Linked DNA regions of Pokkaliibacter sp. MBI-7. The main gene of each other region encodes a partner of the protein of the gene in region 4 in a complex. Links are inferred from orthologs where the notes say so. Each region holds a gene or a part of one and is shown on either strand. Other genes may lie near its edges.

Evidence for each region.
Region 1: the proteins of dnaN (region 4) and QCD60_RS21995 are in contact, whole or in part, in a cryo-EM structure (PDB 8GIZ), measured with the Escherichia coli proteins. The link is inferred for Pokkaliibacter sp. MBI-7 from one-to-one orthologs.
Region 2: the proteins of dnaN (region 4) and holA are in contact, whole or in part, in a cryo-EM structure (PDB 8GIZ), measured with the Escherichia coli proteins. The link is inferred for Pokkaliibacter sp. MBI-7 from one-to-one orthologs.
Region 3: the proteins of dnaN (region 4) and dinB are in contact, whole or in part, in a solved structure (PDB 1OK7), measured with the Escherichia coli proteins. The link is inferred for Pokkaliibacter sp. MBI-7 from one-to-one orthologs.

The regions. Positions count from the first base shown.
Region 1 is NZ_JARVTG010000002.1:509,584-517,227, reverse strand. The notes cover bases 3,681-6,679. They hold QCD60_RS21995 (DNA polymerase III subunit delta'), read right to left. Parts: upstream 5,689-6,679; coding sequence 4,672-5,688; downstream 3,681-4,671. Other genes in these bases: mltG (endolytic transglycosylase MltG), read right to left, coding at 6,313-6,679; tmk (dTMP kinase), read right to left, coding at 5,681-6,316; QCD60_RS22000 (PilZ domain-containing protein), read right to left, coding at 4,338-4,670; QCD60_RS22005 (TatD family hydrolase), read right to left, coding at 3,681-4,195. Outside these bases: QCD60_RS22025 (hypothetical protein), read left to right, coding at 1-417; QCD60_RS22020 (PhoH family protein), read left to right, coding at 547-1,926; QCD60_RS22015 (DNA-binding protein), read right to left, coding at 2,020-2,631; QCD60_RS22010 (DUF1285 domain-containing protein), read right to left, coding at 2,860-3,399; more of QCD60_RS22005, read right to left, coding at 3,416-3,680; more of mltG, read right to left, coding at 6,680-7,347; pabC (aminodeoxychorismate lyase), read right to left, coding at 7,347-7,644. UniProt on the Escherichia coli protein: Part of the beta sliding clamp loading complex, which hydrolyzes ATP to load the beta clamp onto primed DNA to form the DNA replication pre-initiation complex.
Region 2 is NZ_JARVTG010000001.1:1,068,338-1,075,824, reverse strand. What follows is about bases 2,988-5,829. They hold holA (DNA polymerase III subunit delta), read right to left. Parts: upstream 5,004-5,829; coding sequence 3,972-5,003; downstream 2,988-3,971. Other genes in these bases: leuS (leucine--tRNA ligase), read right to left, coding at 5,572-5,829; lptE (LPS assembly lipoprotein LptE), read right to left, coding at 5,017-5,499; QCD60_RS04755 (hypothetical protein), read right to left, coding at 3,302-3,652; QCD60_RS04760 (IS4 family transposase), read left to right, coding at 2,988-3,235. Outside these bases: QCD60_RS04775 (DUF493 family protein), read left to right, coding at 1-60; lipoyl(octanoyl) transferase LipB, read left to right, coding at 60-752; lipA (lipoyl synthase), read left to right, coding at 871-1,773; more of QCD60_RS04760, read left to right, coding at 1,904-2,987; more of leuS, read right to left, coding at 5,830-7,487. UniProt on the Escherichia coli protein: Part of the beta sliding clamp loading complex, which hydrolyzes ATP to load the beta clamp onto primed DNA to form the DNA replication pre-initiation complex.
Region 3 is NZ_JARVTG010000001.1:3,444,936-3,452,425, forward strand. The notes cover bases 4,646-7,490. They hold dinB (DNA polymerase IV), read right to left. Parts: upstream 6,693-7,490; coding sequence 5,598-6,692; downstream 4,646-5,597. Other genes in these bases: QCD60_RS15280 (EAL domain-containing protein), read left to right, coding at 4,646-5,568; QCD60_RS15290 (YafY family protein), read left to right, coding at 6,775-7,490. In the rest of the region: QCD60_RS15270 (diguanylate cyclase), read right to left, coding at 1-1,812; QCD60_RS15275 (phenylacetic acid degradation protein PaaY), read right to left, coding at 1,885-2,454; more of QCD60_RS15280, read left to right, coding at 3,055-4,645. UniProt on the Escherichia coli protein: Poorly processive, error-prone DNA polymerase involved in translesion repair and untargeted mutagenesis. Copies undamaged DNA at stalled replication forks, which arise in vivo from mismatched or misaligned primer ends.
Region 4 is NZ_JARVTG010000001.1:2,505,884-2,513,327, reverse strand. The notes cover bases 1,764-4,562. They hold dnaN (DNA polymerase III subunit beta), read right to left. Parts: upstream 3,816-4,562; coding sequence 2,712-3,815; downstream 1,764-2,711. Other genes in these bases: dnaA (chromosomal replication initiator protein DnaA), read right to left, coding at 3,958-4,562; recF (DNA replication/repair protein RecF), read right to left, coding at 1,764-2,651. In the rest of the region: gyrB (DNA topoisomerase (ATP-hydrolyzing) subunit B), read right to left, coding at 1-1,528; more of recF, read right to left, coding at 1,563-1,763; more of dnaA, read right to left, coding at 4,563-5,547; rpmH (50S ribosomal protein L34), read left to right, coding at 6,333-6,467; rnpA (ribonuclease P protein component), read left to right, coding at 6,511-6,891; membrane protein insertase YidC, read left to right, coding at 7,020-7,444. UniProt on the Escherichia coli protein: Confers DNA tethering and processivity to DNA polymerases and other proteins. Acts as a clamp, forming a ring around DNA (a reaction catalyzed by the clamp-loading complex) which diffuses in an ATP-independent manner freely and bidirectionally along dsDNA.

The DNA.
Region 1 (7,644 bases), on a different replicon or contig from region 4:
CTCTCCCCCACCCTCAAACTTGCAAAAGCGGGCCAAGCCCGTCATGTCGACTTAAAGCCTCCTGCTATCACTGCTCTTTATGATCAGTGGCAATTTACCGCGCATCTGAACCCCATAGAGATGATCACCATGCACCATGGCGAGCCTCTCGAGAAGCAACCTGTCGTCTCTGCTTTCAAACCTGAAGGTATTATCAGACACAAGACTGGCCTGGACATATACGCGGGCTCCAGCATAGGGTCGCCCCTGGAAATCGCAACTTCACCGAGCGAATGTGAAACGTCATCGTTTCTGCCAATGCAAACATACGTTTGCCAGTTGGACACTAACCAGCCATGGAAACCTAGCCTACATTGCAAAGCAGATCAGTCACTCTGCCCCAGAGAGGCTCCAGTCTGCTTATGGAAAATGGATTGAATCAGCGAGTAGATCTGAGACAGATATGCTGTGTTCCCAGATTAAAAGCTATGGTCATTTTGCCCCAATCACGCCCAAGAAGATATTTAGAACCGGGTAAGTGATTGACTTTTAGGAGGTATTACTACTATGGCCGCATCCCGTCTATATGTACTGGACACCAACGTGCTGCTACATGATCCTCAGTGCCTGTATAACTTTGAGGAGCAGGATATCTGCATCCCCATGACAGTGCTGGAGGAGCTAGATGACATCAAGGACAGACAGAAACTGGTTTCCAGGGAAGCACGCATAGCGATACATGCCATTGACGACATCGTCCGCGATGCAAAAGTAGGTCAGATTACCAAAGGCATTCCGATCCCCTCCATGAGCGGCAAAAAGAAACTCGGCCGCCTGATGATATTCCCCGATCACGAACTCGCAGACCGTAAAGGCTATCTGCCAAACGGTAGTCAGATCCATGACAACAGCATTATTAACTGCGCTCTGCACTTACAGAGTACGCTGTCTATGCTGGAAGTCGTCCTCGTCACCAAAGACATCAACATGCGCCTGAAAGCGCTGGGGGCAGGCCTCAACCGTGTAGAAGACTATCGGAAGGATCAACTACTTACAGATGTCAGCTTGCTGCCAGAAGGCCATCGGCGTCTGGAAGGGGACTTCTGGAAAAATGTCGAAAAGGTACAAACTCAGCGAGACGGCCAGAATGTCTATCACAAGGTATCTGCCGATTTACTGCCTGAAGTACACGTAAACGAATACCTCTATGATGATGAGGATTTTGCTGCAAGGGTCATCAAGATTGATGCTGATTACATTACTCTGTTGGATCTCAACCGCGAAAAACTGATGAGCCACAGTTGCTGGGGCATCAGTCCGCTGAATCTGCCACAAGCCTTTGCCATGCACTCCATTCTCGATCCCACTCTGGATTTCTGCATCATCAACGGGGCCGCAGGTTCAGGTAAAACGCTGATGGCACTGGCGTGTAGTCTGGAAATGGTCATCGAGGAAAAACGCTTCAATAAAATCGTAGTGACGCGCAGCACGCCACCCGTCGCTGAGGATATCGGCTTCTTACCCGGCACAGAAGAGGAAAAAATGACGCCATGGTTAAGTGCCATCCATGACAACCTGGAAGCTATGCATGAGGGGGATGATCAGCCGCAGAGCAGCGTTCGCTATGCGATCGAAAAGGGTAACATTCAGTTCAAGTCGCTGAACTTTATTCGGGGACGCAGCATTCAGGATGCCATTGTACTGATTGATGAAGCCCAGAACCTGACTCCATCTCAGCTAAAGACGATTCTGACCCGTTGCGGTAAGGGAAGTAAGATGATCGCTTTGGGCAACCTAGCACAGATCGACAGTAACTACCTGACCGCTCTGACATCCGGATTGACCTATGTCGTTGAGCGTTTCAAGAACTTTGAAGGCTCTGCCAACATTCACTTAACAGGTGTCGTACGCAGTCGCCTGGCAGAATACGCTGAACAAAACCTCTAACACTTCTGCAGAATGGGTGAGCGGGTCGTGAGATGCGCTTACCCACTCAGACAAGGACTCTTTTTGGTTAAACCACCTTACTTCTCAAAATCATTAACTCTTTTCACCCTGTGAAGACTGCCACAAATGATAGTAAGCATCAGCCTGACGCTCAGCACGCTCCAGCTGCTTGGTGAGATCACGGACCCGATCAATTTCCGCATTGAGCATTCTCTGGTTGACTATATCCTGCTGCGCCAGGTTACGCTCCATGTCCTTCACCCTTCCCTGCTGAGCAATCAACTGACGCTCTAAATCATTCAGGCTTTGCTGGGCTTGTGACTTTTCACGAATGAGCGCTTCGTTCTGCTCAAGTACGCTTTGCAAACGTGACTCCATAGACTTGAGCTGAGCCTGCCACTGCTCTTTCTCTACCTCGAGCTGCCGTTGCCGCAGCTGATGCTCTTTCTCAATTTCCTTCGCTCGTACGCTGAGCTGATCTCTCGAATAAAACAAGGCGTCTTGCCAAAGCTGTCGGACACTTTTGATCAAAGGCTCAGGCAAATCAGGAATAGCCGGCTCGGCGACTTTGTTTCCTAACAATTGCCACCAGTCATTTAGTGCCTTATTGATGGTAGTTAGACTTCCTTTGCCAAGATGCTCTCTGACTGTCTGCTGAGTTGGCTTGATCCCTTTTGCTAGCAGCTCGTCCGCTACTTCCAGCACCCGCTCATAGGTAGAAGGCTCACGCATATAAAACTCCAGTACTTAATACGTACTATTAATACAGGGCAAATCGTAAGCGAGTTAAGCTGCTTAAGCCACAAGAATGCATGACGAGAGATCAGAATACTGAGAGCGATAAAGAAATGAGGGCATCAAGTGCCCATTTGAGGAAGCACTTTCGACAAAAGACAAGACTGTGGTGATTGAAACAGCTGTAGACCACTCCAGTTACAGATTCCCAAGACAAAACCATTCATTCTGACTCTGCAGCCACATTCCCTCGATATTTTGTTCGGTACGCTGCTCAGCCAGCTCAACCAGCTGGTAAAAAACGTTGCGATGAAGCCTTGCCCAGAGGTTTTTGCGCACCAGGACATAAGGAATTTCACTAGCGTTGCCATGAGCAGCCCTGACACGCATGGGATGCTCACATCCAAGTGTGATCACCTCTTCACAGTTAGTGACCATTACCACACTGTCATCGCGTACCTCGGCTGCCAAAATAACAAAAGGCGCGTCTTCTACCTGAATACGTACTTTCTCTACCGGTGTAACCAGGTAATAGCAGCCATCATCGTCCAGACGAAGGATACGGGAGAATAACTTCATCAATGCTGGACGCCTGAACTCTCCTCCCTCATGAACCCAGGTACCATCAGCCCGTATGACCAGATCCATATCAGCACAAAAATCAGGATACCATTCTTCAACCGGAGGGAGGCCATCAGCTGCCGCATGCTGCTGCAGAGATGCTAGATCAATAGCCATATACCCTCCTCACCGGTTAAGTGCGATGAAACAGCGCTTTATAGTTCGCAGTTGTAAGCTCAGCCATTCTGGCCAAAGGCAACTGATGAAGATCAGCCAGACATTGCGCCACTTCAACAACGTATTGTGGTTCATTGGTTTTTCCGCGATGCGGGACCGGTGCCAGATATGGTGAGTCTGTCTCAACCAATACGCGATCCAGTGGCACCTTACGCGCGACTTCACGCAAGCTGTCTGCATTACGGAAGGTAAGGATGCCAGAGAATGAAATGTAGTATCCGAGATCCAGTGCAGCTTTGGCCATTTCCCAGTTCTCGGTAAAGCAATGCAGCACACCCGCTGACTGTGTTGAACCGTAGGCACGAATCAGCTCCAGAGTATCCTCTCTGGCTTCTCGAGTATGAACGACGATAGGCAGATTCAACTTACTGGCAACACGCAATTGCAGACCGAATACCTGCTTTTGTGCTTCACGCTGCTCATGACTTTCCGTATAGAAATAGTCGAGCCCAGCTTCGCCGATCGCCAATACTTTTGGGTGATCAGCCAGGATCATCAACGCTTCTTCAGATGGTAACGAGTCTACCGGGTGTAATGGATGGATCCCGACGGTGGCGTAAACATCGTCATGCCGTTCAGCGATTTCACGCACCTCTTGCCACTTATCCAGATCGACGCCTATACATAGAAACTCTGCGACACCACGCTCTCTGGCTGCACGCAGTATGTAGTCCAGACCATCAGCCTGCTCTGGCTTCAACATGTTCAGGTGACAATGGGAATCGACAATATTCATGAGTATTCAATAAGACACTTTAGTGAGTAAGAACGAATACTAATTTGCCTGGAGACAGATTCTCTGACTCACAATCAGCAGTTCATATTAGAAGAGATCATTCAGCTGACTAACTACAATCCATCACACTGCTGATCAGATATTACATTGTGAACGTAGTGGTATCAGATTCCTGAGTTCCCGCCAGCAGCGTTTCGAGTTTACGAATAGCCGCTTCGTCTTGCGGATTGACCTGAATTCCAACACCCGCCGGGCGATTATTCTGACCACCGGGCGGAGTAATCCAGATCACTTTGCCGGAGACCGGTACCTTTTCAGGCTCACTCATAATAGTTAATACCGCGAATACTTCATCACCCAGCTGATAGGTACGCTGAGTAGGGATAAACAAGCCACCTCGTTCAATGAAAGGCATATAGCACTGATACAACATGGTCTTGCTATCAAACGTACAGTTCAGTATTCCGTGTGCCATTTCAATTCCTCACGGGTTTGCCGTCCACTCTGGACCGAGAACTCGTCCGCATCAGTCGAGACCATTCGATCAATATCGTTTCCAGAGCCAAAGACGGATTGAGATTAGCCGTGCCATCCAACTGCACTCTTAAAACATTTAGTTTTTCATAAAACGCCAACCACTCAGAGGCTCGGGCAGTTGCAACAGCCGCACTCAGCAGCTCAGGCTGAAACAAACCGGTTGAATGCACCGCTCCCATCATCTGCTTGACGGCCTCGCTTATCCAGTCCGACAGCCAACTGAGAATCATGCCTGTCTGGCGATTCTTCCATAGTTCTGCCAGCTCAGAAACACTGACCCTGCCGGTCTGCAGTCCGATCAGTTGTTGCTGCCACTCATCCCATACCTGTAGCAGATTGGCCTCATGATACTCCAGCGCCTTCAGAGGGGAACCGCGAGCGATGTTGAGCAACTGGGGAAACTGATCCGCACCGACACCCTGTTGCACCAACCATTTTTGCGAATCTTCTGTAGCGGGCAGCGAGAAGGCTAACTGTTGGCATCGACTTCGAATGGTAGGCATCAGCCTGGCAAAATGTGCTGACCATAAAATAAAGAGCGTCCGCGCTGGAGGCTCTTCGAGATTTTTCAACAGCGCATTGGCCGCTTGTACATTCAACCGATCAGCATTCTGTACCAGCACCACCTTACCATTACCCTGTTGCGCAGTTTCCGCACTAAACTCACTCACCTGACGGATAGCATCCACTTTAATGGTTCCCTGTGCGCCCTCTGGCACAATCACCATTCTGTCTGGGTGACTACCGTGCCCTAACAGCATACAACTACGACATTGACCACAGGGAGCCTGCTGCTGAGCCGAACACAAAAACCAGGCAGACATGTACTCAGCGAACTGCCGCTTTCCCACTCCCTCCGGCCCATTGAGCAGCAATGCATGAGGGAGGCGCCCCTGCTCATGCCGAGCAATAACCTGCTGCCAGATTGACTGCTGCCAGGGCAATAACTCAGCCACGATGCAGCTCCGACCAACCACTCAGCGCTTGAGTGATTTGATCCTTTACCGACTCCAGGTTCTGATCTGCATTGATTACACGAAAACGCTCAGGCGCGGACTCTGCACGCGCCAAAAATGCCTGCCTGGCGCGCTGGAAGAAGCTCATGGCTTCTTGTTCGATTCGATCGGCCGCGCTACGACGAGAGGCACGACGCATACCGACCTCCGGAGTGACATCAAGCAAGAGCGTCAAATCGGGCTGGAAGCCTGCCTGTACCAGGTTTTCCAGTTGCACAATTGGCTCAAATGGCAACTGTCGCCCGCCCCCCTGATAGGCATAGGTGCTGTCAGTAAAACGATCACATACCACCCAGGTACCCTGGCTCAGCGTTGGTTTGATCAATTTTTCAATATGTTGTGCTCGAGCCGCAAACACCAGCAGCAACTCACTAAGAGGGACCACCTGTTCATCACGAGGAGAAAGAACGAGCTGGCGAATCTCCTCTGCTATAGGCGTGCCTCCAGGCTCTCTTGTAAGCACATAAGAAATATTTCTATGCTTCAGCCAGGCGACGATGTGCGCCAGTGCAGTTGTCTTACCCGCTCCCTCAGTACCTTCAAGCGTTATGAAACAACCTCTTGTCATTTGCTTTTGTCTTCTGCCTTGGGACGATTTTTCAATACCTTCAGGTATTGGCTCACCGCTTGATTGTGCTCCTGAAGTGAATCAGAGAACGTGTGCCCGCCATTACCGGTGGCGACAAAATAAAGTGCAGTTCCCTCCGCTGGATGCAATGCAGCATGAATAGCTGCCGCTCCGGGCATAGCGATCGGCGTAGGAGGGAGGCCAACAATGGTGTAAGTGTTGTAAGGGGTTGGGCTGTTCAAATCCGCCTTGGTAATGTTGCCATCGTAGGAATCACCCAAGCCGTAGATCACCGTCGGGTCGGTCTGTAATCGCATCCCCTTTTCGAGCCTGCGTACAAAAACGCCTGCAATCTTGTCACGCTCTTCGGGAACGCCTGTTTCTTTCTCAACAATCGAAGCCATAATCAGCGCCTCGTAGGAGTTCCGATAGGGCAAACCATCTGCCCGTTGCTTCCACTCTTCACTCAGTACTTTCTGCATACGGTCATAGGCCTGAGAAAGCACATCAGCATCAGACATACTTGAATGATAGACATAGGTATCAGGGAAAAACCGCCCTTCCGGGTGCTGCCCCTCATGCCCCAGCTTCTGCATAACAGCGGCAGGTGTCATACCATCCAATACACTCGCTAACTTCTCCTGCTCATGCAGGATGCGAAGGAAGTCTTTGAAGGAATGCCCTTCCACCAGGGTGACGCGATATTCCACTACTTTGCCTTCCTGCATCATCTGCAATAACTGCAAAGGAGTCAGACCAGGAGACAACTGATACTCTCCCGCCTTGATGGTGGCATTAGGGTGTTTCCATCGGTTATACAGTAACAGCAGCCTGGCATGCTGCATTAATCCTAAGCGCTCTACATCCTTGGCAACCTGATTCAGTGAACTGCCCGGGCGCAATGTGTAAACCTGATTATCATTCTGCAGTGCCAGTGGTTTGTTTAATTGCTGCCATCCCCATTGCCATGCAAATGACCCAGCAACAACCAGCACCAGAATGGTCAGCAACAACCTCATTAACCACTTCATTATTGATACTCAGCCTCTAGCAACGCTTCTCGCAATCGCAAACTTATATCTCTGGACGGTAATGTTCTATCTGCCACTTCCACCGCAGGAAGAATGCCAATAAGCGCATTGCAGAAGAAAACCTCATCTGCGCTCGATAAGTCCTCAAGATTGAAAATACCAACCCTGGCCTCAAGCCCAAGGCCATTGGCATTTTCAAGCAACCAACGGCGTCTGGTCCCTGCTATACCACACCCGCTCACATCAGCGGTAAGCAGTACTCGCTCCTTGACCAGAAAAAGATTGCTCATGGTACCG
Region 2 (7,487 bases), 1.4 Mb from region 4 along the record:
CAGTTGCAGGCCATGTTTGATGATCTGAAAGGTACTGGGCTGGTGAAAATGGTGCTCTGATGCAGGACAGCGAGAAGACTGAGTCTGCTGTGGAGTTTGTCAGGTCACTGATTGTCCGGGATCTCGGGGTGCAGCCCTATGAGCCGATCTGGAAAGCCATGCAGTGCTTTACCGATCAGCGTGGACCTGAGCAACAGGATGAGATCTGGATCGTTCAGCACGCCCCGGTGTTCACTCAGGGGCAGGCGGGTAAAGCCGAGCACGTCCTGGCTCCAGGCGATATCCCGGTAGTCAATGTGGATCGTGGCGGCCAGGTCACCTATCACGGCCCCGGTCAGCTGGTGTGTTATTTACTGCTCGATTTGCGCCGTAATCATATTGGTGTCAGGGAACTGGTGACACTGATGGAAAACGCGGTAGTGACCGTATTGGGGCAGTATGGTATCAGCTCTTATCCCAAGGCCGATGCGCCTGGCGTCTACGTCGATGGCGACAAGATTTGCTCATTGGGGTTGCGTGTTCGCCGCGGCTGCAGTTTTCATGGCCTGGCACTCAATGTAGACATGGATCTCAGCCCTTTCCAGCGTATCAACCCTTGTGGCTATCAGGGGCTACAGATGACTCAAGTCGTGGCGCATCACCCTGGCATCACAGTGTCCGATGTCTCTGCTGCGCTGCAGAAATACCTGACTGCAAAGTTAGGCTATACTCACACCTCTTTTTACCAGCATCTGGACCACGTTTATGTCTGAGCATGTACAGCCCCTCGTTGCGGAACCCCACACTGCGGCCAGTGACGCTGCCGTAGTTGTTGAACCCAATACTCCCAAGCGGGTTGAACAAGGCGTCAAACTTCGAGGTGCCGATAAGATGGCGCGTATCCCGGTCAAAATCATGCCGACCGAAGAGATGCCGCGTAAGCCTTCCTGGCTGAAGGTTCGTATTCCCGCTTCTCCTGAAGTACAGCGTATCAAGGCCAAACTGCGTCAGCACAAGCTGGCCTCGGTCTGTGAGGAAGCCAGCTGCCCTAACCTGGGTGAGTGCTTTAGCAAGGGCACTGCTACCTTCATGATCATGGGTGAGATCTGTACCCGTCGCTGTCCTTTCTGTGACGTGGCGCACGGGCGTCCCAATGCTCTGAGCAAGGATGAGCCACGCGAACTGGCTGAAGCGATTGCCGATATGGGTCTTCGCTATGTCGTTATCACCTCGGTAGATCGTGATGATCTGCGCGACGGTGGTGCGCAGCATTTTGCTGAATGTATCCGTGAAACCCGTGAGCGCTCACCGAAGATCGAAATCGAAGTGCTGGTGCCTGACTTCCGTGGCCGTATGGATATCGCTCTGGATATTCTTGCTGGCACACCACCCGATGTCTTCAATCACAATATGGAATCGATCCCACGGCTGTATCGGAAGATTCGTCCTGGTTCTGACTACCAGTGGTCATTGACCCTGTTGCAGCGTTACAAGGCGATGCGTCCTGAGGTCAAAACCAAGTCGGGCCTGATGCTGGGGTTGGGTGAGACCAATGAAGAGATCGTCCAGGTACTGAAAGATTTGCGTGCGCACGATGTGGACATGGTTACCATGGGACAATATCTGCAGCCTTCGCGCCATCACTTGCCGGTAGACCGGTTTGTTACGCCGGAAGAGTTTGCTGAGCTTGGGCGCATTGCCGAGGATCTGGGCTTCCTGCATGTTGCCAGCGGCCCTCTGGTTCGCTCCAGTTATCATGCCGATAAGCAGGCACATGGTGAGAAAGTAAGCTGATTCTTACTACCTCCTTCTGTAAAAAAACAAAAGCAGCCCACGGCTTAATGCCAGTCAGTTAAGCCCAACAGCTTGACCTTTTGCGCCCTGAAACGAAAATCCGATGCTTGTTTTGAGCATCGGATTTTTTATGCGACTGTCCCGCGCCTTGGCACTGACTCACGAAGCCGCTTCTACTACTCACGCCCTTGATGAACTGGGGGCGCTGCTTGATCCAGACCTGGTCAGCACCGCACTGGAAACGGCGGGAGTGGCGACCTTACGTAAGCGACGTCTCCCCCTTGAAGCCATGATCTGGTGCGTGATCGCCATGGCGTTGTTTCGCCGGATGTCAGCCTGGGATGCCGCTAGCCGTATGGGCATCATGCTGCCTGGACAGAGGCCATTGGTAGCACCCAGTGCCATCGTGCAAGGTCGGCAACGCTTGGGCAGTGCGGCGGTGCGAGAAGTCTTTTCCCTGACGCAACAACGCTGGCATGCCAGCGCCAATCACCCCACCTGGGCGGGTTTGCGCCTGCTCAGTGTCGATGGCGTGGTCTGGCGCACACCGGATACGGACGACAACCGCAAGCACTATGGCAGTGCCAGTAACCAGCATGGCGATACCGGCTTTCCTCAAGTGCGCATGGTCTGCCAGATGGAACTGACCAGTCACATGCTGGTGAGCAGTGCTTTTGCCGGCTACCACAGCAACGAGATGAAGCTGGCCGAACAACTGATCGACAGCACACCCGATCACTCGCTGACCTTGTTCGACCGTGGCTTCTATTCGCTGGGGCTTCTTCATCGCTGGCAACAAACAGGCACTCAGCGCCATTGGCTACTGCCGCTGCGCAAGGATGCTCAATATGAGGTGCTATACAAGCTGGGACGCCAGGATGCCATCGTCTCGCTAAAGACCTCGCCGCAGGCGCGTAAGCAATGGCCCGAGCTGCCCGACACGCTACAGGCCAGGTTATTAAGCAAGACCATCAAGGGCAAAGTCCGGCAAGTACTGACTTCGATGATCGATCCTCTGCGCTTTCCGCCAGATGACATCGTGGATCTGTACAGCCAGCGTTGGGAAATCGAATTGGGCTATCGAGAAATGAAGCAAGGCATGCTCGCGGGTCACTACACACTGCGCAGTAAAACGCCGGAGATGATTGAACAAGAGCTGTGGGGCGTACTGCTGGGGTACAATCTGCTGCGTTATCAAATGCTGGAAATGAGTCGCCACTGCCCTGGCATCTCCCCCTGCGAAATGAGTTTCACCGCCTGCACCTGGGCGATCCTGGGCTTCTTGAACGGGGTCTCTTTGAATCATCCAGGCAACATCCCTCGCTACCTGGCTGAACTACAGGCTTCGGCCATGCACTACGTCCTGCCTCATCGACGTGAGGAGCGCAGTTACCCGCGGGTGGTCAAGCCCAAGCCGTCCAAGTATCCGACCAGAAATAAAAATGCCAGTCAGCTTAACTGACTGGCATTAGCCCACGGCTGCTTTTGTTTTTTGGCGATGTCCTTTTTAACAAGGTACCGCTGCAGTTTACTGCGGTGGTGGCATGTCACTCTGCGGCGGATGATCGGGGCGGCAGGCCATGACCTTTTCACCCTGAGGCGGTGGTGGCATGTCGTTGCCTGACTGTTGTGGCTGAGGTGGCTGCTGATTTCCCTGACCTTCCTGTGGAGGGCGCATGGGGGGAGCGCTGCTACACACGCCGCTGACAGTTTCACCCTGTCGACCCAGGAATGAACAGGCCTGGCCTTCCTGCTTGCTGGCGCACGCCTCTATTGCCACTTTGGGTATATGAGGGCCTTTGTGATCGTCATTGGCCAGCGCAGCACCCGTGGTGCAACTGCCGAGTACCAACAACAGGGCAGTCAATCTCTGTTGCATTGTCGTGTCCTTGAGTGAGGGGAGTGACTTCCTGTACAAGTGTAGCGGCATTCGGCAAAGGGGAAGGTCAAAGATCTGTCTGGTGAATGTAAAGAGCAGGCCGGGTGCGCAGGCCCTGTCGCAATCATCACGGCAATCTCAGAGCGCGTGCATGGTTGCGGACTCGTGGCAGACAAGGCGAAAGCAGTGAGGCGACGCATTTTACCTGTGGTAGTAGTGTGCCTGAATGGGCATTAGCGGGCTTATCAACGTCATGTGGTCGATGTCTGCGAATCGTGAGTACGTGCTGAACTGACGGCAGGTGCACGGGTAAGCTCTGTCATTGACGGTAGAAAGGTAAGGGCAGGGGATGGCCTGTCAGATGAGATAGCCACAATTCCAGTTCAGTCCAGAACAGGGCGGTCTGCCCTGTCTTACTAAAGACATCCAGTTGCTGAGCCTGTCGCAGCAGAGCCATCAGTAATACCGGGCGGCAACGCTGCGCTGCTTTGCGAAGAGGAATCTGGCGCTGTTGAGGAAATATCCTGGCCTGTCGGCAGGCATTGTCAAAGTTCATACCGTCACGTTGCAGGCGTAGCAGTTGCAGCAGATCACGTAACTCACGAGTTAATGCCCATAACATCAATGTGGGCTCGGCGCCGTCCTGACGTAGGTGTGACAGGATGCGCAGCGTCGCTGGCCAGTCGCCACTGAAAGCAACTCGACACAGATCGTAGACGTCATGACGCGCGTGGTTACCTACCAGATCGAGGATCTGTTCATCATCGATTTCGGCGCCATCACTGACCAGAGCCAGCATATCCAGCTCCTGCATAGCGGCGAGCAGGTTTCCCTCTACTCGTTGTGCCAGGACTTCCACTGCTGCGGTTGTCAGGCGCAGGCCCTTTTGCTTGGCACGTTGAGCCAGCCAGCGAGGGAGCCCCTGAGCATCCATTGGCCAGATTTGTATCAGCACACCGGCCTGCTCGATAGCATTGACCCACTTGGCCTTCATCGCACTGCTGTCGAGTTTGGGTAAGGTAAGCAGTAACACCGTGTCCTGTGGCGGACGTGAGGCGTACTCAAGCAGTGCCTTGCTGCCTTGATCGTTCGGCTTGCCTGACAGCCTGACATCCAGCAGCTTTTGCTCTGCAAACAGAGAGAGGCTATTGGCAGAGGCCAGCACCTGTTCCCAGTTGAAGCCGGACTCCACATGAAAAACCTCCCGGTCACCGAAGCCACGCTTGCGCGCCTGGCTACGGATCTGGTCGGCACATTCCTGCATCAGTAAAGGCTCGTCACCGGTCAGCATATAGACCGGTGACAGACCTTTATCGAGGTGAGAGTCGAGTTGCTCAGCTTTGAGCTTCATGCGGGGCTACTTGTTACTCGCGGGGTTCAACACGGTGTTCCGCTGCACGATAGCGCATCAGCAGCTGATTGAGCAGTTCGCCCAGCATCTCATCGCGTATCTGAGCTTCCTGAGTATCAGAAGCCAGCAGTGTGTCCTGGTTGTAACGATAAGTGCGTTCCAGTCGCAGCTTCTTCGGCACATTAGGCGTGTCAGCCGAGGGGTTGACCAGCTTGTAGGTCAGCGTGGTGGTCAGCAGATATTCAGTTGCAGAGCCATCACTGCCCAACAGACTGCGGTCACGACGCTCGTCCACATACATGATCTGCATGTAGTCGCCGCCATGGTAGCTGCCATCAATACCCAATTGTGTCAGCTTGGCCTGAACCCGTTCTTCCAGAGGGGATTTGGCTTTCACTGGCATCACCAGACCGGTTTCGCCATTCTGGGCGCCACGCAGCTGGAAACCACAACCAGCCAGCCACAGGGCACTCAACAGCACTATCCAAAAACGCATGCTTATCTCCTTGCTTGAAGTGAGCAACGCGCGACATCTGGTCGCGCGTCAAGCCTTGTCTCTGAGGGGCTATCAACCACCCACAACGATGTTGACCAGCTTACCTGGAACAACAATCACCTTGCGGACGGTCTGATCTGCTACGTGGCGCTGTACGTTGTCTTCAGCCAGTGCCAGCTGCTGAATCACGCTGCGCTCGGTATCAGCCGCAATGGTGATCTTGCCACGGGTCTTGCCGTTGACCTGCACTACCATGTCAACAGTAGTACGTACCAGAGCAGCGCTGTCTACCTTGGGCCAAGCGCTGTCGCAGACCGCTTCACTGTGACCCAGATCCAGCCACAGTTGATGGCTGATATGGGGAGTGATGGGAGAAAGCAACTGCACGGCCATAGACAGGGCTTCGTGCTCCACCGCCAGCCCCTGCGCCGAGCTGTCGCTGAATTTGGAGATGGCGTTGCACAGCTCCATCACTGCGGCAATGGCCGTGTTGAAGGTGTGACGGCGATCGATGTCGTCGGTCACTTTCTGAACTGTTTCATGAGCCTTGCGGCGTAGATCACGCTGTTCTTCTGTCAGATTGGCCACATCCAGTGCGCCAGCCTGACCTTTGACGGCATGGTCGTTGACCAGTTTCCACATCCGCTTGAGGAAGCGGTTGGCACCTTCGACGCCGGAATCAGACCACTCCAGTGACAGTTCGGGCGGTGCTGCGAACATCATGAACAGGCGCACGGTGTCGGCACCGAAGCGGTCGATCATGGTTTGTGGATCGATGCCGTTGTTCTTTGACTTGGACATCTTGCTCATGCCGGCAGACAGCACCGGCTCGCCATCACTGTTCAGGGTGGCGCTGACAATATTGCCCTTGTCGTCACGCTTGACGGTGACATCCAGTGGTGAATACCAGTGCTGACCACCTTTCTCATCTTCACGGTAGTAGGTGTCAGCCAGCACCATGCCCTGCGTCAGCAGGTTCTCGAAGGGTTCATCCGAGCTGACCAGGCCCATGTCGCGCATCAGCTTGTGGAAGAAGCGTGAATAGAGCAAGTGCAGGATGGCGTGTTCGATACCGCCGATATACTGGTTGACCGGCGTCCAGTAGTTGGCCTCACCGTCCAGCATGGCGTTATTGCAGTTGCGGCTGGCAAAACGTGCGTAGTACCAGGACGACTCCATAAAGGTGTCGAAGGTATCGGTTTCACGTTCAGCTGCACCACCGCATTTCGGGCAGGTGGTTTCATAGAACGATGGCATTTTCTTGATGGGGGAGCCGACGCCATCAAATTCGATGTCTTCGGGCAACACCACTGGTAACTGTTCTTCCGGAACGGGCACGGCACCACAGCAGGCGCAGTTGATCACCGGAATGGGGGCACCCCAGTAACGCTGACGCGATACGCCCCAGTCACGCAGACGGTAATTGATGGTGACCTTGCCTGCACCCTGTTCTTCGAGGGTGGCGGCGATGGCTTTAAAGGCGATCTCGGAAGTCAGGTCATCGAAATCGGCAGAGTTGATCAGCACGCCTTTTTCAGTCAGCGCTTCCTTGTCGAGATTGACTTCGATCTTGTCATTCTCAGGTTTGATGACCTGAATGATCGGCAGGTTGTATTTTCTGGCAAACTCCCAGTCGCGCTGGTCGTGTGCAGGCACAGACATGACAGCGCCTGAACCGTAGTCCATCAGTACGAAGTTGGCGGTCCAGACCGGAATTTTCTTGCCGGTCAGCGGATGAATAGCCACGAAACCGGTATCGAAGCCTTCTTTCTCCAGCTTCGCCATATCCGCTTCGGCCACCTTCAGATGGCGGCAACGCTCGATATAGGCGGCCAGTTCAGGATTGTGCTCGGCGGCTTTCAGTGCCAGTGGGTGTTGTGAAGCAACCGCCACATAGGTCACGCCGTACAGGGTGTCAGGACGGGTAGTAAATACCGACAGCGGCTCTTCGCCTTCAACCGCGAACTGCAGATCCACCCCTTCGGAGC
Region 3 (7,490 bases), 940 kb from region 4 along the record:
CTGGGTCAGCAGGATGACGAACTCTTCACCACCCCAGCGGCAGAAGATATCGGTTTCGCGCAAATGAGCATTACACACCGCGGCAAACTCCTTCAGCACGATGTCGCCGCTGGCATGGCCGTAGCTGTCATTGATCAGCTTGAAGTGATCAATGTCGGCAATCATCACGCACAGGCTCTGGCCGTGACGTTTTGACCAGGACTGCTCGCGGGCTGCCTGCTCTTCCATGGAACGGCGGTTGTAGAGGCCGGTCAGCGGATCCTTGGCCGCCATTTCCTGCAGCTTCTGCTGCAGATGCATATGCTCGTTGACGTTCTCCACCAGTGCCACATAGGTGCTGTCTTCACCATTGATGCGTACCGGGCTGATGTTCATCTGGGTCCAGATGATTTCGCCGCCGGCGTTAAGAAAACGTTGCTGATGGCTGAGCTTGTCGACGACGCCATCGATCAGCGCCTGATAGGTGCGGCGGGTTGCGTCGCGCTCTTTGTGGTGAATCAGATCAATCCACTGCCAGCGAGAGAGATTTTCTTCAGGGAAGCCGATCATCTGAGCAAAGGCAGGGTTGGCATCAAGGATATGACCAAAGCGGTCGAGCTGCAGGATGCCGAGGCTGGCATCTTCGAAGATCGCCCGAAACCGGGCTTCGCTGCGTTCCAGCTCACGGGCGGCCTGATGAGTCTGGGTAATGTCGTGAATGATCAGATACAGCAGCGGCTCACCGGCAAGAATGATCTGACCAGAGTTGATCTCCACCCGGCGAGTGGTGCCATTCCACAGCTTCTGCGTCACTTCACAGGGGTTGGCGCTACCGATCAGCTGCAGGGTGCTGAGACCTCCAGCAGACAAGTCATCCAGTGTCAGACGCATCAGGTCTTTGCCGGGGTAGGCATAGAACGCCATAGCCGCCTGATTGGCCATAACGATATGGCCATTGAGCGGATTGACCAGCAGCTGAATGGCCCGGTTTTTTTCAAACAGGCTGTAGAAGTCCTGGTGACCGCGCTTGAGGTTGCGATAAAACAACAGGGCCAGCACCGCGAGGATGATGGTCAGTACCATACTCAGGCCCAAGGCCTTGTACAGATGCTGGTATGGCGGGGCGGGAGCCGACCAGAGCAGGCGGGTGGGCTGCGATGCGTTGAGCTGAACGCTCTGGATGGCATCTGGCTCGGTGCCACTGCTCAGCCTCAGCTGGCTGAAATCGTAGTTGCTGGCCAGACTGGCCAGATAGCTGTTATCCAGCAGACGCCAGAACACCAGATAATGGAGGTGCTCGCAGCTGGCCTCGAAGGTATTGGGCACAATGGGGGCGGACGACAGCATCAGGGTTTGTCCGGCCGCCGTGAGGAAGTCAGTGCTGGCTGACTCTTGCAGGTTGCTCATCTGCGTCGCCGGGGTACAGCTGATCTGATGCTGGCGTACGAAGTCCCGTACCTGCCGCAACTGCTCGGCCGTTAGCGGCTGCAGACTATTGTTGAAGCGCTCGGCGAAATCCGGTGCCAGGATCAGAATCCCGCTCATGTCGTTGGAGCTGATGGTGTCTGCCCCGAAGGTCGACTCCAGCCAGGACGGATCCAGCTCCGGCTGCTGCATCTGGCGATACGCGTCATCCCAGGAGGCGTGGTCGTACAGGGCGCGGGTCAGCTCACGTTTTTCATTGTTGAGTGCCGCCTGCAGCAGTGTCTGTTTTGACTGCCGGTACTCATCCTGCATCATGCTGCGTGAGCCCAGCAATAACACCAGCATCAGCAGCAGGAAGCTCAGGGCAATACTGAAAAAAACAGCGACGGCCCGACGAAATGGAAGCATCTTGATATGTTGTCCTCAGAAGACCGGCGGTTATCGCAACAGCATACGTTAATTAAACAACGTTACCGCACCTTAACTATTTCTGACCCTGACCGGGCGCAAAGTTGCCATTGGCAGCGGCTCTACTTCCTGCATGGTGTGGCGTGCACGCTGCACCAGCTGGCGGTAGTCCTGATCCGCACGCTGCTGAAGTTCCAGGGTGGCCAGCGACACTCTGCCGCATGGAATCGCCGGATGGCCTGCCAGCAGCTGATTGGGCTGACCGCTGAAATTGGCTTCGACCACGGAGCCGGGCGATACCATGCTTTGCTCGGCAATGACTGCGCCGTCCAGTACGACGGCCCCCATGCCCACAAAAGCGCGACGTCCGACCTGACAGTTACACAGGGTAGCGCCAGCAGCGATATGAGTATCCTCTTCCACCAGCGTTCGCCGTCCTGCCGTGGAGTGCAGTACGCAGTTGTCCTGGACGTGGCTGCCGGAACGTATTTCCACGGTGCCCAGATCTCCCCGCAGGGAGGTGAGCGGGCCGATGTAGCAGTTGCCGCCGATATACACATCGCCTATCAGCACCGCGCTGGGGTGAATGAAGGCGCTGGGGTCGACGACCGGGATTAATCCATCAAATGCAAATACGGGCATGACGTGATTCCTGTGCTAGACCCCAGGGGTGATGATAACGACGGCTCCCATGATGCAGGACAAGCTCTGTGACCGTCGCAGGCTGTAAGCTAATCGGATTCAGTTGGTCGCTGTCGCCGAAGTCTTTGTCAGCGTGCTGGCAGACCCGCACTGCTGACCGTCATCCAGCTGTATTTTGCTGTGCCAAGTATAGTCTCAGTGACGTAAGGATGGGACCTTCAGGGCGCCAAATGGCGAGAAAAAGTCAGCATGTTGTCCAGCCCGATGCGGTGTCCTTCTATACAGGGAACATGGCTCATCATACGGATGCGGAACGCTGCCGGTGCTGTCTCTGCCATGGTCAGCAGCAACGGTTGGATGAACGACGGCTGCGATGGTTTTGTTATCCCGACCGCTGCTGGTCAGGCGGTCGGGTTCTTTCCCTACTACAGTACATAATCAACAAGAAATGGACTGCATGATTGAACCGGTACTGAAGGGCATCGGCGCTATGGCGACAGCCAGCTGCCCGGCATTTGGCCAGCGGCTGTGGGGCCGGCTGTCAGCCAGACCATCAGAGGGGCAATGATGAACAGTCGCAGGGAGACATATTCAGTGAAGATGGATACGGAACTGCCCGAAGCCGAGTTGTACAGTGTTGAGGTATGGCGTCTGTTGCATTCGCCGCTGCAGATCTGTAGCCCTGAGCAGCACCTGCAGCAGGTGATCCGGCGCATGTTCGAGTCGCGCAGCAGTGCCATGGTGATCATGGACGCGGGCCAGTTGCTGGGCATCTGGACCGAGCGCGATGCCAGCCATATCAGTCAGCGGCCTGATGTGCTGGAGGATCCCATCCGGCTGCATATGAGTACGCCGGTCAAGACCCTGCCACGCAGTGCCACCCTGCGCGAGGCCGGGGTGGTGATGCAGCGTGAGCGGGTGCGTCATCTGGTGGTGGTGGATGAGCAGCAGCAACCGATCGGCTTGTTCAGCCTCAGTGACCTGATCCGTCATCAGGGTGTGGAGTATTACCTGGCCCTGCGTGACGTCGACAGTGCCATCACCCGACTGCCGCTGGTGATGGCAGCGACCACACCGGCCATCGATGCTTTCCGGCTGATGTATTCCCAGTTGCGCGACGCCATGCTGGTGGAGTTTGATGACGGCGTCATGGGTATTGCCACTGAGCATGACTGGGTGCGCCTGCTGGTGAACGGTGAGATTCAGCGGCCGATTGGTGAGCTGATTCCGCGTCAGGTGGAAACCGTATCGTCAGGGACGCCGCTGCTGATGGCGCGCAACCTGATGGAAAGCCGTGGCTTCCGGCATGTCGGCATCACCACCACCAGTGGACAGGTCAAGGCGATTCTGTCTTACGGCGATATTCTCAGCAGCATTGAATACACCTACGTCAATCGGCTGCAGTCAGCACTGGATCAGCGCAATCAGGCCCTGCGTGAATCCATGGAGCATCTGCGCCTCGCTCAGAAAGTGATCGAGGCTTCACTGGATGCCATCATCGTCACCGATGCCGATGGCATCATCCGTTCGGTCAATCCCAGTTTCAGTGCTGTCACCGGCTACTCCGCCGAAGAGGCCATTGGCCGATCGCCCTCCATGCTCAGCTCGGGCCGCCATGATCAGGCGTTCTACAATGAAATGTGGTCGACCCTGCGCAGCAAGGGCAGCTGGCAGGGTGAGATCTGGAATAAACGCAAGAACGGTCAGGTGTTCCCGGAGTGGATCACCATCACCGCCATCACGGATGAGCTGGGCGAGGTCAGGCAGTACGCCGCCATCTTCAGTGACATCTCCGACCGTAAGCAGCGGGAGGAGCAGATCAAGCGACTGGCCTACTTCGATGAGCTGACCGGGCTGGCTAACCGTCGTTTGTTTCAGGACCGGCTGGAACGGGCGATTGCTAATGCCCATCGCCATCAGCACCGGCTGGGGGTGTTCTTCCTCGATCTGGACATGTTCAAGCGCATCAATGACAGCCTGGGCCACAGTGTCGGTGATCAGGTACTCAAGCTGGTGGCCGAGCGGCTGCAGGGGTGTCTGCGGGAGGGCGATACGGCAGCGCGTCTGGGCGGCGATGAATTTACCGTGCTGGTGCCTGAGGTGGCGTCCGACTACGAGCTGGAGGGGCTGGCCAGTCGCCTGCTGAAAGTGTTGTCTGTGCCGCTGCAGGTGGGTGAGCACGAGTTGCATATCTCTACCAGTATTGGCATTGCCTGCTATCCCGATGATGGCGAGACTGTTGAGCTGCTGCTCAAGCGGGCAGACACCGCGATGTATCGCTCCAAGGATGATGGCCGTAACAGTTACAACCTGTTCCGCCGGCCACTGGAGGAGGAGTCTCACGCGCGTCTGAACATGGAGTCCGAGCTGCGGGCGGCGCTGAGGCAGGGGGAATTCCGGCTGTTCTTTCAGCCGCGCATCAGCCTCGACAGCAACGAGGTGACCGGCTTCGAGGCGCTGATTCGCTGGCCCTGTGTACAGGGCATGATTTCACCGGGGCAATTCCTGCCGCTGGCTCAGCAACTGGGGCTGATGCCCAACATTACCCAGTGGGTGCTGAACGAGGCATGCCGGCAGTTGCGTGCCTGGCAGAAGGAGGGGCGGCGAGTGGTGCCGGTGGCGATCAATCTGTCGGTTGCTGATCTGCATGGTGGCAGTCTGGTACACAGTATTCAGCGGGCACTGGATCACTATCATCTGGCACCGGAGCTGCTGGAAATTGAGATCACTGAGAACAGTTTCATTCCGGAAAAGTCGACGCTGGCACTGCAACGTCTGCATGCCCTGCGCAACTTGGGTCTGGGGATCGCTATCGATGACTTTGGCACCGGTTACTCCTGCCTGAGCTATCTCAAGCGTCTGCCGCTGGATTACCTGAAAATTGATGCCAGCTTTGTCCGTGGCCTGCCTGCTGATGACAATGACGTGCAGCTCACCACCTCGCTGATCAATCTGGCCCATGGTCTGGGCCTGAAGGTGATTGCTGAAGGCGTGGAGCGCCAGCAGCAGCGGGATTTTCTGCTGGCGGCGCAATGCGATGAGGTGCAGGGCTTCTGGTTCTCCGAACCGCTGCCCAGTGAGCAGGCGGCAGCGTGGTTGCCATTGCGGCGTTAGCAGGGGCCACGCGGTAAGGTGGCAGGCCGTTACCAGGCAAAACTAAGCTGCTGCGGTTGCTGGGTGGTTGCTGCCGCCTTGAGTCTGACACCCACGCCGATCAGGCGTACTGGCCGCAGACCGCGTTGCCAGGCGGCGGTCAGCAGGCTGGCGTAATCGCTGTCGGGGCGCTGCAGGTGGCGCTCTACGGTGGTCTGCTGAAAGTCGTGGAACTTCATCTTCACCACCCGCCCCTGAATCTGCTCCAGCAGCTGACGGCGGGCCAGTCGCTGCTGCAGTTCTTCCTCCAGCCGCGGTAACTGCGCCAGGCAGCTGGCAAGGTCCGGCAGATCCTGATCGTAGGTATGTTCTACACTCAGGGATAACCGCTCTTCACGTGCTTCCACCGGGCGCTGATCTTCACCGCGGCTGAGGCGATACAACTGCAGACCGAAGCGGCCGAAGCGCTCCTGCAGCTGCTGTGCGGACCAGCCTTGCACGTCCGCACAGGTGAATAGCCCCAGCTCGTGCATACGGGCGGCCGTCACCTTCCCCACGCCCCAGATTTTTTCCACCGGCAATGGCAGCACAAAGCTTTCCACCTCATGGGGAGGGATGACTTTCATGCCGTCCGGCTTGTGCCAGTCGCTGGCAATTTTGGCCAGAAACTTGTTCGGTGCCACCCCGGCAGAGACGGTAATGCCCAGCTCATTGCGCACCCGTTCGCGGATATGGCTGGCAATGCGGGTAGCGCTGCCCTGAAAGGCGTCGCTGCTGCTGACGTCGATAAAGGCTTCATCCAGCGACAGCGGCTCCACGTGATCACTGAACTCCGCCAGAATGGCCATAAAGGCCCTGCTGACATCACGGTACTTGGTCATGTTGCCGGGAATCAGGGTGAGATTGGGACACAGTCGCAGCGCGTGGGAGGACGGCATTGCCGAACGCACGCCAAACTTGCGGGCCGGGTAGTTGCAGGTGGCGATGACCCCGCGCTTGTCCGGGCGACCGCCAATGGCCAGCGGAATATCGCGGTAGGGCGGATGGTCACGCATCTCCACGGCGGCATAGAAGCAGTCACAGTCAAAGTGAATGATCTTGCGCTGGTGCTGAGCTGGAACGGCTGAGTCGTTATCGACGGACATAGTGGCGACCGCTGTGGTCTGATCTTGACGAAGTACTGGATTTTAATACAGTGCTTGCTCACTGTCTGCTCAGGAAATGATTGTGGCCCGTACTCAGCGCTTGTTTACCCTGATGCAAATCCTGCGTCGCCATCGCTATCCGGTGACGGCGCAGGTGCTGGCGCAGGAGCTGGAAGTCAGCGTGCGCACGCTGTACCGCGATATCGCCACGCTGCAGGCGCAGGGGGCCCACATCGAGGGGGAAGCGGGTCTGGGTTATGTGCTACGCCCGGATTTCGTACTGCCGCCGCTGATGTTCTCGCAGGAGGAAATTGAGGCACTGGTGCTGGGGGCGCGCTGGGTCGGCAGCCATACCGACAAGCCATTGGGGCAGGCGGCGACCGATGCACTGGCCAAAATAGCCGCAGTCTTACCGGCCGAGGCACGTCACTTACTTGATTCCACCACGCTGCTGATCCCGGCACGGCAGCAGGATGACCGCTGGCAGGCGGAGTTGCGGCAGGCGATGCGGGCTGAGCGCAAGGTGCTGGTGGACTACGCGGATGCGCAGGGGCGGGCCAGCCAGCGCATACTCTGGCCCTTTGCCCTGGGGTATTTCGAGCAGGTCCGGGTGGTGGTGGCCTGGTGTGAACTGCGTCAGGATTTCCGCCATTTCCGGGTAGACCGCATCCTGTCACTGCAGTTGCAGAACGATCATTTCCCTCAGCGTCGGGCCAACCTGCTGGCACAGTGGCGGGCAGAGCATCTGTACAGACCACAGCAGCGCGAGCAGGTCCGTGTAGATGAGACTGCCGATGA
Region 4 (7,444 bases):
ATAGTGTGCGGATGTGAGAACCATCAACGTCCGCATCGGTCATGATGATGATGCTGTGGTAGCGCAGCTTGTCCGCGTTGAACTCCTCACGACCAATACCGCATCCAAGGGCAGTGATCAGCGTTCCGACCTCGGCAGAGCTCAGCATCTTGTCGAAACGCGCTTTCTCTACGTTAAGAATTTTACCTTTCAACGGCAGGATCGCCTGCGTCTTGCGGTCACGACCCTGCTTGGCAGAACCGCCCGCGGAGTCACCTTCCACGAGGTAAAGCTCAGACAGCGCAGGATCTTTTTCCTGGCAGTCAGCGAGCTTACCCGGCAGGCCGGCGATATCCAGAGCGCCCTTACGGCGCGTCATCTCACGCGCTTTACGTGCAGCTTCGCGTGCACGGGCAGCATCAATCATCTTGCCAACAATGGATTTGGACTCGGTAGGATTCTCCTGCAGGAAATCGGAGAACAGACGACCCATCTGCTGCTCAACGGCAGTTTTGACTTCCGATGAAACCAGCTTGTCCTTGGTCTGAGAAGAGAACTTGGGATCAGGCACCTTGACGGAAATAATTGCTGTCAGGCCTTCACGGGCATCATCACCCGAGGTCGCAACCTTGACCTTCTTGAGGATACCTTCCTGCTCGATATAGGTATTCAGTGAACGCGTCAGCGCGGCTCGGAAACCCGACAAGTGTGTACCACCGTCGCGCTGCGGGATGTTGTTGGTGAAGCAGTGGATGCTTTCCTGATAGCCGTCATTCCACTGCAACGCTACCTCAACACCAATACCATCGTCGGTCTGGGAAGAGAAATGGAATACGTTACACAGGGAGTTTTTGTTCTTGTTCAGGTACTCGACAAATGCCTTCAAACCACCTTCGTAATGGAAAATTTCCTCACGACCACTGCGTTCATCCTTAAGGTTGATCTTAACCCCGGAGTTCAGGAACGACAGCTCACGCAGACGCTTGGCCAGGATATCGTACTGAAACAGGATATTGGTGAAGGTCTGATCGGATGGTTTGAAGCGTACGGTAGTACCGGTTTTATCGGTGTCGCCAATCTGCCCCAGTGGCGCTTTAGGTACGCCGTGGTGATAGATCTGTTCATGCACCTTGCCATCACGGCGAACACGCAGCTCCAATGTTTCTGACAGGGCGTTAACGACTGAAACACCCACCCCGTGTAATCCACCAGACACCTTGTAAGTGTTGTCGTCGAACTTACCACCAGCGTGCAATACCGTCATGATCACTTCGGCAGCCGAGACCCCTTCTTCAGGGTGAATATCAACAGGCATGCCACGACCATTATCGGACACGGTCACGGACTCATCAGGGTGAATCACAATATCGATCAGCGAACAGTATCCTGCCAGAGCCTCATCGATGGAGTTATCCACGATCTCAAAGACCATGTGATGCAGACCGCTACCGTCGTCGGTATCGCCAATATACATACCGGGACGTTTACGTACCGCATCCAGTCCTTTCAGGACCTTGATACTGGAGGAATCGTACTTTTCGCCACTCATAGGTTACTCCCGATCAAGATGGCATGGGGGTGTTTCAGCATTCCGTGATCAGTCCCTGTTCCACGTGAAACAGTTTAACCTGACAGCCACTGCTCCAACATTCATCCAACACGTCGGCCTCCACTGAGGTGATAAACACCTGACAGGCCAACTCCTCTATCAATTCACAAAGCGCCTGGCGATGATCCCTATCCAGCTCCGCCGGAAGGTCATCAATCAGATAAATGGGCTGGCGTTGATGGTCACTGGCAAGAACTTGCCCCTGTGCCAGCTTCATGGCACAGACCACCATCTTCTGTTGGCCGCGCGACAGCACATCAACGGCAGCACGCGGACCACAACGGATACGCATGTCGGCACGATGAGGGCCATGCTGAGTAAACCCCAGCTCCTGATCACGCACAGCACCGCTTTGTAAAACGTCGTCTAAAGAACGCTTAGCATCCCAGCCGGGATAATAATGTAAGGCTATGTCCTCAAGGCCGGTGAGCTTGGCAAGATAGTCCTGAAATACAGGAGAAAAACGTGCCAGATAGGCTTTACGCATCTCATCAATAGCTGCGCCCTGAGTGACCAGCTCGGCCTCCCAGGAGGCACGCAAAAGAGGGTCTATTCTAGCATATTTGAGCAGGCTGTTGCGCTGCTTGAGTGCACGCTGATAGCGGCGCCAGCAGTCAAAGAACAGTATCTCCTGATGAAATACTCCCCAATCCAAAAAATGCCTGCGTTCGGACGGGCTGCCTTCCAACAGGCGAAACGCATCAGGATTGATGACCTGTAAAGGCAGCAAACGCGCCAGCTCTGCAAGGTTGCTGGGCTGACCGGCACCAATACGGATCTGGTTATCACCATCGAGCTGGCGCTGCACTCCCACGGTCATTTCCGGCTCTTCCAGATGGCGCAGACGGGCGAACAGGGTGCATTGCGGCTCGCCATGAGCAATAACCGTCTTAACCTTATGGGTACGGAACGAGCGCGCCACACTGAGCATGTGGATAGCTTCGAGGATGCTGGTCTTGCCACTGCCATTCGCCCCCCAGAGCAGATTTACTCCGGGAGACGGGGTCAGGGAAGCCTGTTGGATATTGCGGATGCGATGAATATCCAGACGGGTAATGGCCACTACCAGTTACCGCTATCTGTGGATAAGTCTGTGTATCAGTGTTGATAACCTGCGCATCAATTACAGACGCATCGGCATTACAACATACAGAGAGTCGGTATCTTCTGCTTCCTGCACCAGCACACTGCTGTTGGGGTCAGACAGAATAATTTTGACCTGCTCCTCACCTACGACGTTCAGCACGTCCAGCAGATAGGTAACGTTGAAGCCGATTTCCATGTTGTCACTGTCATAATCCACCAGCAGTGACTCTTCCGCTTCTTCCTGCTCTGGGTTATTGGCAAACACCTGCAACTGACCGGGGTTGAGCAGCAAGCGTACGCCACGGTACTTCTCGTTCGACAGAATCGCCGCACGCTGCAACACCGTGCGCAGCTCCTGACGATCAGCCAGCAGCGTCTTGTTACCGTTGCGTGGAACGACCCGCTCGTAATCGGGGAAGCGGCCATCCACCAGCTTGGAGGTGAATACAAAGTCGCCGACATGGGCACGAATATGATTGCTGCCGATCAGCATCCGCAGTGGTGCTTCAGGATCGGAAATCAGACGAACCAGCTCCAGCACCCCTTTACGCGGGATGATGACCTGGATCTTTTCGGCAGGATTTACCTCGGCATCGCAGGCACAGGTCGCCAGACGGTGACCATCGGTCGCTACCATACGGACACGACCCTGCACCACTTCCAGTAGCATGCCATTGAGGTAATAGCGCACGTCCTGCTGCGCCATGGCGAAGGAGGTACGGTCAATCAGTCGCTTCAGCTGCTGTTGTGCCAGCGTCAGCTCGAAGGCCTGAGGGCTGTCTTCAACGCTGGGGAACTCCGAGGCGGGCAAGGTGGACAGTGTGAAGCGGCTACGACCGGAGCGCAGCACCAGCTTCTGCTCCTGCACATCAAACTCAATCATTGAGCCATCTGGCAGAGATTTACAGATATCCATCAGCTTGCGTGCAGGCACGGTGATGGAGCCAGCAACCGATGGCTGCTCCAGCTTGGCGCGGCCCACCAGCTCAACTTCCAGATCGGTACCGGTCAGCGACAGGTGATCACCTTCAGCGACCAGCAGTACGTTGGACAGGACCGGCAGTGTCTGACGGCGTTCAACCACGCCAGCAACCAGTTGAAGAGGCTTTAAAAGGGCTTCGCGGGAAATGACAAATTTCATCTCAGGCTTCCGTGAGTCGTCTGAATATCGCTCTGTTGAATGGGGGTCGATGGTATCAGGTATTGCCATCGAACAGAACGAGCGAAATAAATGTAGCTCAGGTGGCTTTTACGCCACCTGAGAGATGGATATTGCAGTCAGATCAGGCCGTCAGTGAACGCAGCAGATTCTGATAATCCTCACGGATTTCTGCATCTTCCTCACGCAGTTCGGTAATCTTGCGGCAAGCATGCAGCACCGTAGTGTGGTCGCGGCCACCGAAGGCGTCACCAATTTCCGGCAGACTGTGGTTGGTGATTTCCTTGGCTAGTGCCATCGCCACCTGACGGGGGCGCGCTACCGAACGGCTACGCCGTTTTGACAGCAAGTCCGCCACCTTGATCTTGTAGTACTCAGCGACCACTCGCTGAATATTATCGATACTGATCTGCTTGTCCTGCAGCGCCAGCAGATCCTTCAGTGATTCGCGGATAAACGGCAGGGTAATATCGCTGCCGGTAAAGTGAGCATTGGCGATCACTCGCTTGAGTGCACCTTCAAGCTCTCGCACGTTGGAACGGATCTTCTGAGCAATAAAGAAGGCCGCATCATCAGGCAGATCAATATTAGCCTCATCAGCCTTCTTCTTCAGGATCGCTACCCGTGTTTCCAGCTCGGGCGGCTCCACCGCAACCGTCAGGCCCCAGCCGAAGCGTGACTTCAATCGCTCTTCCAGCCCGCTGATCTCCTTGGGATAACGATCACAGGTCAGAATCATCTGCTGACCACCTTCCAGCAACGCATTGAAGGTATGGAAGAACTCTTCCTGCGAACGCTCCTTATTGGCGAAGAACTGAATATCGTCGATCAGCAGGGCATCCACAGAACGGTAGAAGCGCTTGAAATCGTTGATGGCATTCAGTTGCAGCGCCTTGATCATGTCCGCAACAAAGCGCTCGGAGTGCAGATACACAATCTTGGCATTGGGGTTACGCTCCAGCATGGCCAGGCCGACCGCATGCATCAAGTGCGTCTTACCAAGACCCACACCGCCGTAGAGGAATAGTGGATTGTAAGAACCACCGGGGTTATCGGCGACCTGTTTGGCAGCAGCCAGTGCCAGCTGGTTGGACTTGCCCTGAACAAAGGAAGTAAAGGTAAAAGCCTTGTTCAGATGGCTCTGGTGACGAATCCCGCCTTCGACATCAACCGTACGCTCGTTACGCTCCTCTTTATAAGCCAGCTCTTCGGCCAGCTCGTCAGCCTTACGATAGTCGCTGCTGGAAGTAATAATGGCCGGTGCTTCTTTAATAACCGAAGCAGGGGCGGCGGCGACCGGTACAGAGGGGGCAATGTAAGACGGTTCAACCGGTGACGCCGCCACAGTATCCGCAGGAACACTGGTTTGTGAGGACGTACGCCAGGGTTGCGCGGGCTCCTGACTGCGGGCACTGAGACTGGTGGGCCGGACCTGGGTTGTTGCACGGTTCATCAGTGCACCACGGCGTACCTGCCCAACGTCCAGATAAAGGCTGATGCTTTGTCCGGCACAGACGTCCTTGAAGACTTCTTTGATACGTTGCAGATACTTGTCCGACACCCAGTCCATTACAAAGCGATTGGGGGCTAGCAACTTCAGCTGACCAGCATCATCCACTTCAGCCTGCAACGGACGAATCCAGGTGTTGAACTGCTGCACCGGCAACTCTTCCTGCAAACGCACCAAACTTCTTTGCCAGAACTCCACCACCACTACGGCGCCACCTCGTTTATCCGCACTGAACCCACCAAACAGGGCCGCTGATTCTACCCGCTGGCCTAACAGTTATCCACAAATGAGGGCAAAAAAAAGCCCTGAGCCCTGTCATTAACTGTTCATGAACTGAGCAGATAAAATGTGGATAACCAAAGGTGCGACGCCCGCTGTTGATAACCTCCTACCTTATGCACACGCTGTGGACAACCTCGTCACATACAGAAAACCATTTTTCCTAAGAGTTCTAAACATTCTGTAGAGCCCGTAGTATCTGAGAAAACCAGACTTATCCACAGATACTGTCGACCCTTAACATTATTACAGATTCTATCTTCTAAAAGGGCTTATGCCCTTATATAGAATGTGAATGATCAGAGCCTTTCCCGAGTAGTAAACGGATCTGTTGAAAACTTCATGAAGATGCATCTCCTGAGCGATTGTTTTCTCTGGCTAAAACCAGCAGAGCAAAAACAGCTGGAGAAAACAGGAATGACCTGCCGTACAGAGATCAATGAACGGGCAAAGTCATGAGAAGTGGGAATCCGCTGTTGCCATCAATCCGCAATGTCAGCGCGCTACCGTTAGCAACCATCGATGATCAGATTCAAAGCCAGCACTGAGCAGCAGGCGATCAATATTTGAACTCTGTATTTGAACTATCGGGGGAATTTATCTAGAATTCCGCGCTTACCAAAAACAACGGGGTTCGTGCGCCTGCATGAAACCTGCTGCCGCGGTAAGCATGAACCTAGGTTTTAGTGCAATAAATTGGATTACTGATCATGAAAAGAACTTTTCAACCCAGCGTGCTGAAGCGCAAGCGCACTCACGGTTTCCGTGCTCGCATGGCAACCAAGAACGGCCAGAAAGTGCTGGCTGCTCGCCGTGCCAAAGGCCGTAAGCGTCTTTGCGCCTGAGATAAAGCTTAGCTAGGCACCACCGTTCTGATCTGGTTATTACATGACTGACTATTCCTTTCCCCGTCAGGCTCGCTTGCTTGACAGTCGGGATTACAAGCGAGTGTTCGATGATGTTGTCGTCAAGGCAGCAGACCGGACATTGCTAATCCTGGCAAGGCCGAATGAAGTAGCCAGACCACGATTAGGATTGGTGATTGCCAAGAAGCATGTTCGACGGGCTAACCAGCGCAACCGGGTTAAACGGGTAATCAGGGAGAGTTTTCGACTCAACCAGTCCCGACTGGACGCGCTGGATCTCGTCATAATCGCCCGCCAGGGTCTTGCTGAGCAGGATAACGAAGAACTGCAGAAGCTAATGACCAAGCTCTGGCAGCGATTGAAACGAAAAGCGGCTGCTCTGAGTGAAGGTAAACAATCTTAATTGACTACCTGCCTTTGGCTGATTGATTGCGGTATCAGTCGACCTGAGTCTGCGGCTAGTATTCATCTGAGCTGACCGTTGCACCACCACTCCCAGTCTGTGTTAAACCGACCATTGGCGATCAAACGATGGATGTACAACGGATGATTCTGGTGGGTGCCCTGGCACTCATTTCTTATACGGCGGTACTCAAGTGGAACGAAGACTATGGCCAGCCCGCGGCCGCAGCCAGCGTTGCCCAGACCGTCAGCTCGGCGGATATGCCGAGTGCTCAGCCTGCAACCAACGCGTCTGATTTGCCCAGCACCGGCGCTGCAGCTACCACCACCGATGTCGCCTCCAGCAAGCCAACCAATTCTCTGATCAGCGTGCATACCGATGTGCTTGATCTGCGCATTGACCCGCACGGTGGTGATGTTCTGTACGCCGCTCTGCCTAATCACAAAGAGCGCGTCGATACACCTGCGCAACCTCTGGTGCTGCTGGAAAATAACGGCACTCATACCTATATCGCGCAAAGTGGACTGGTTGGCACCAATGGCCCTGATGCCAA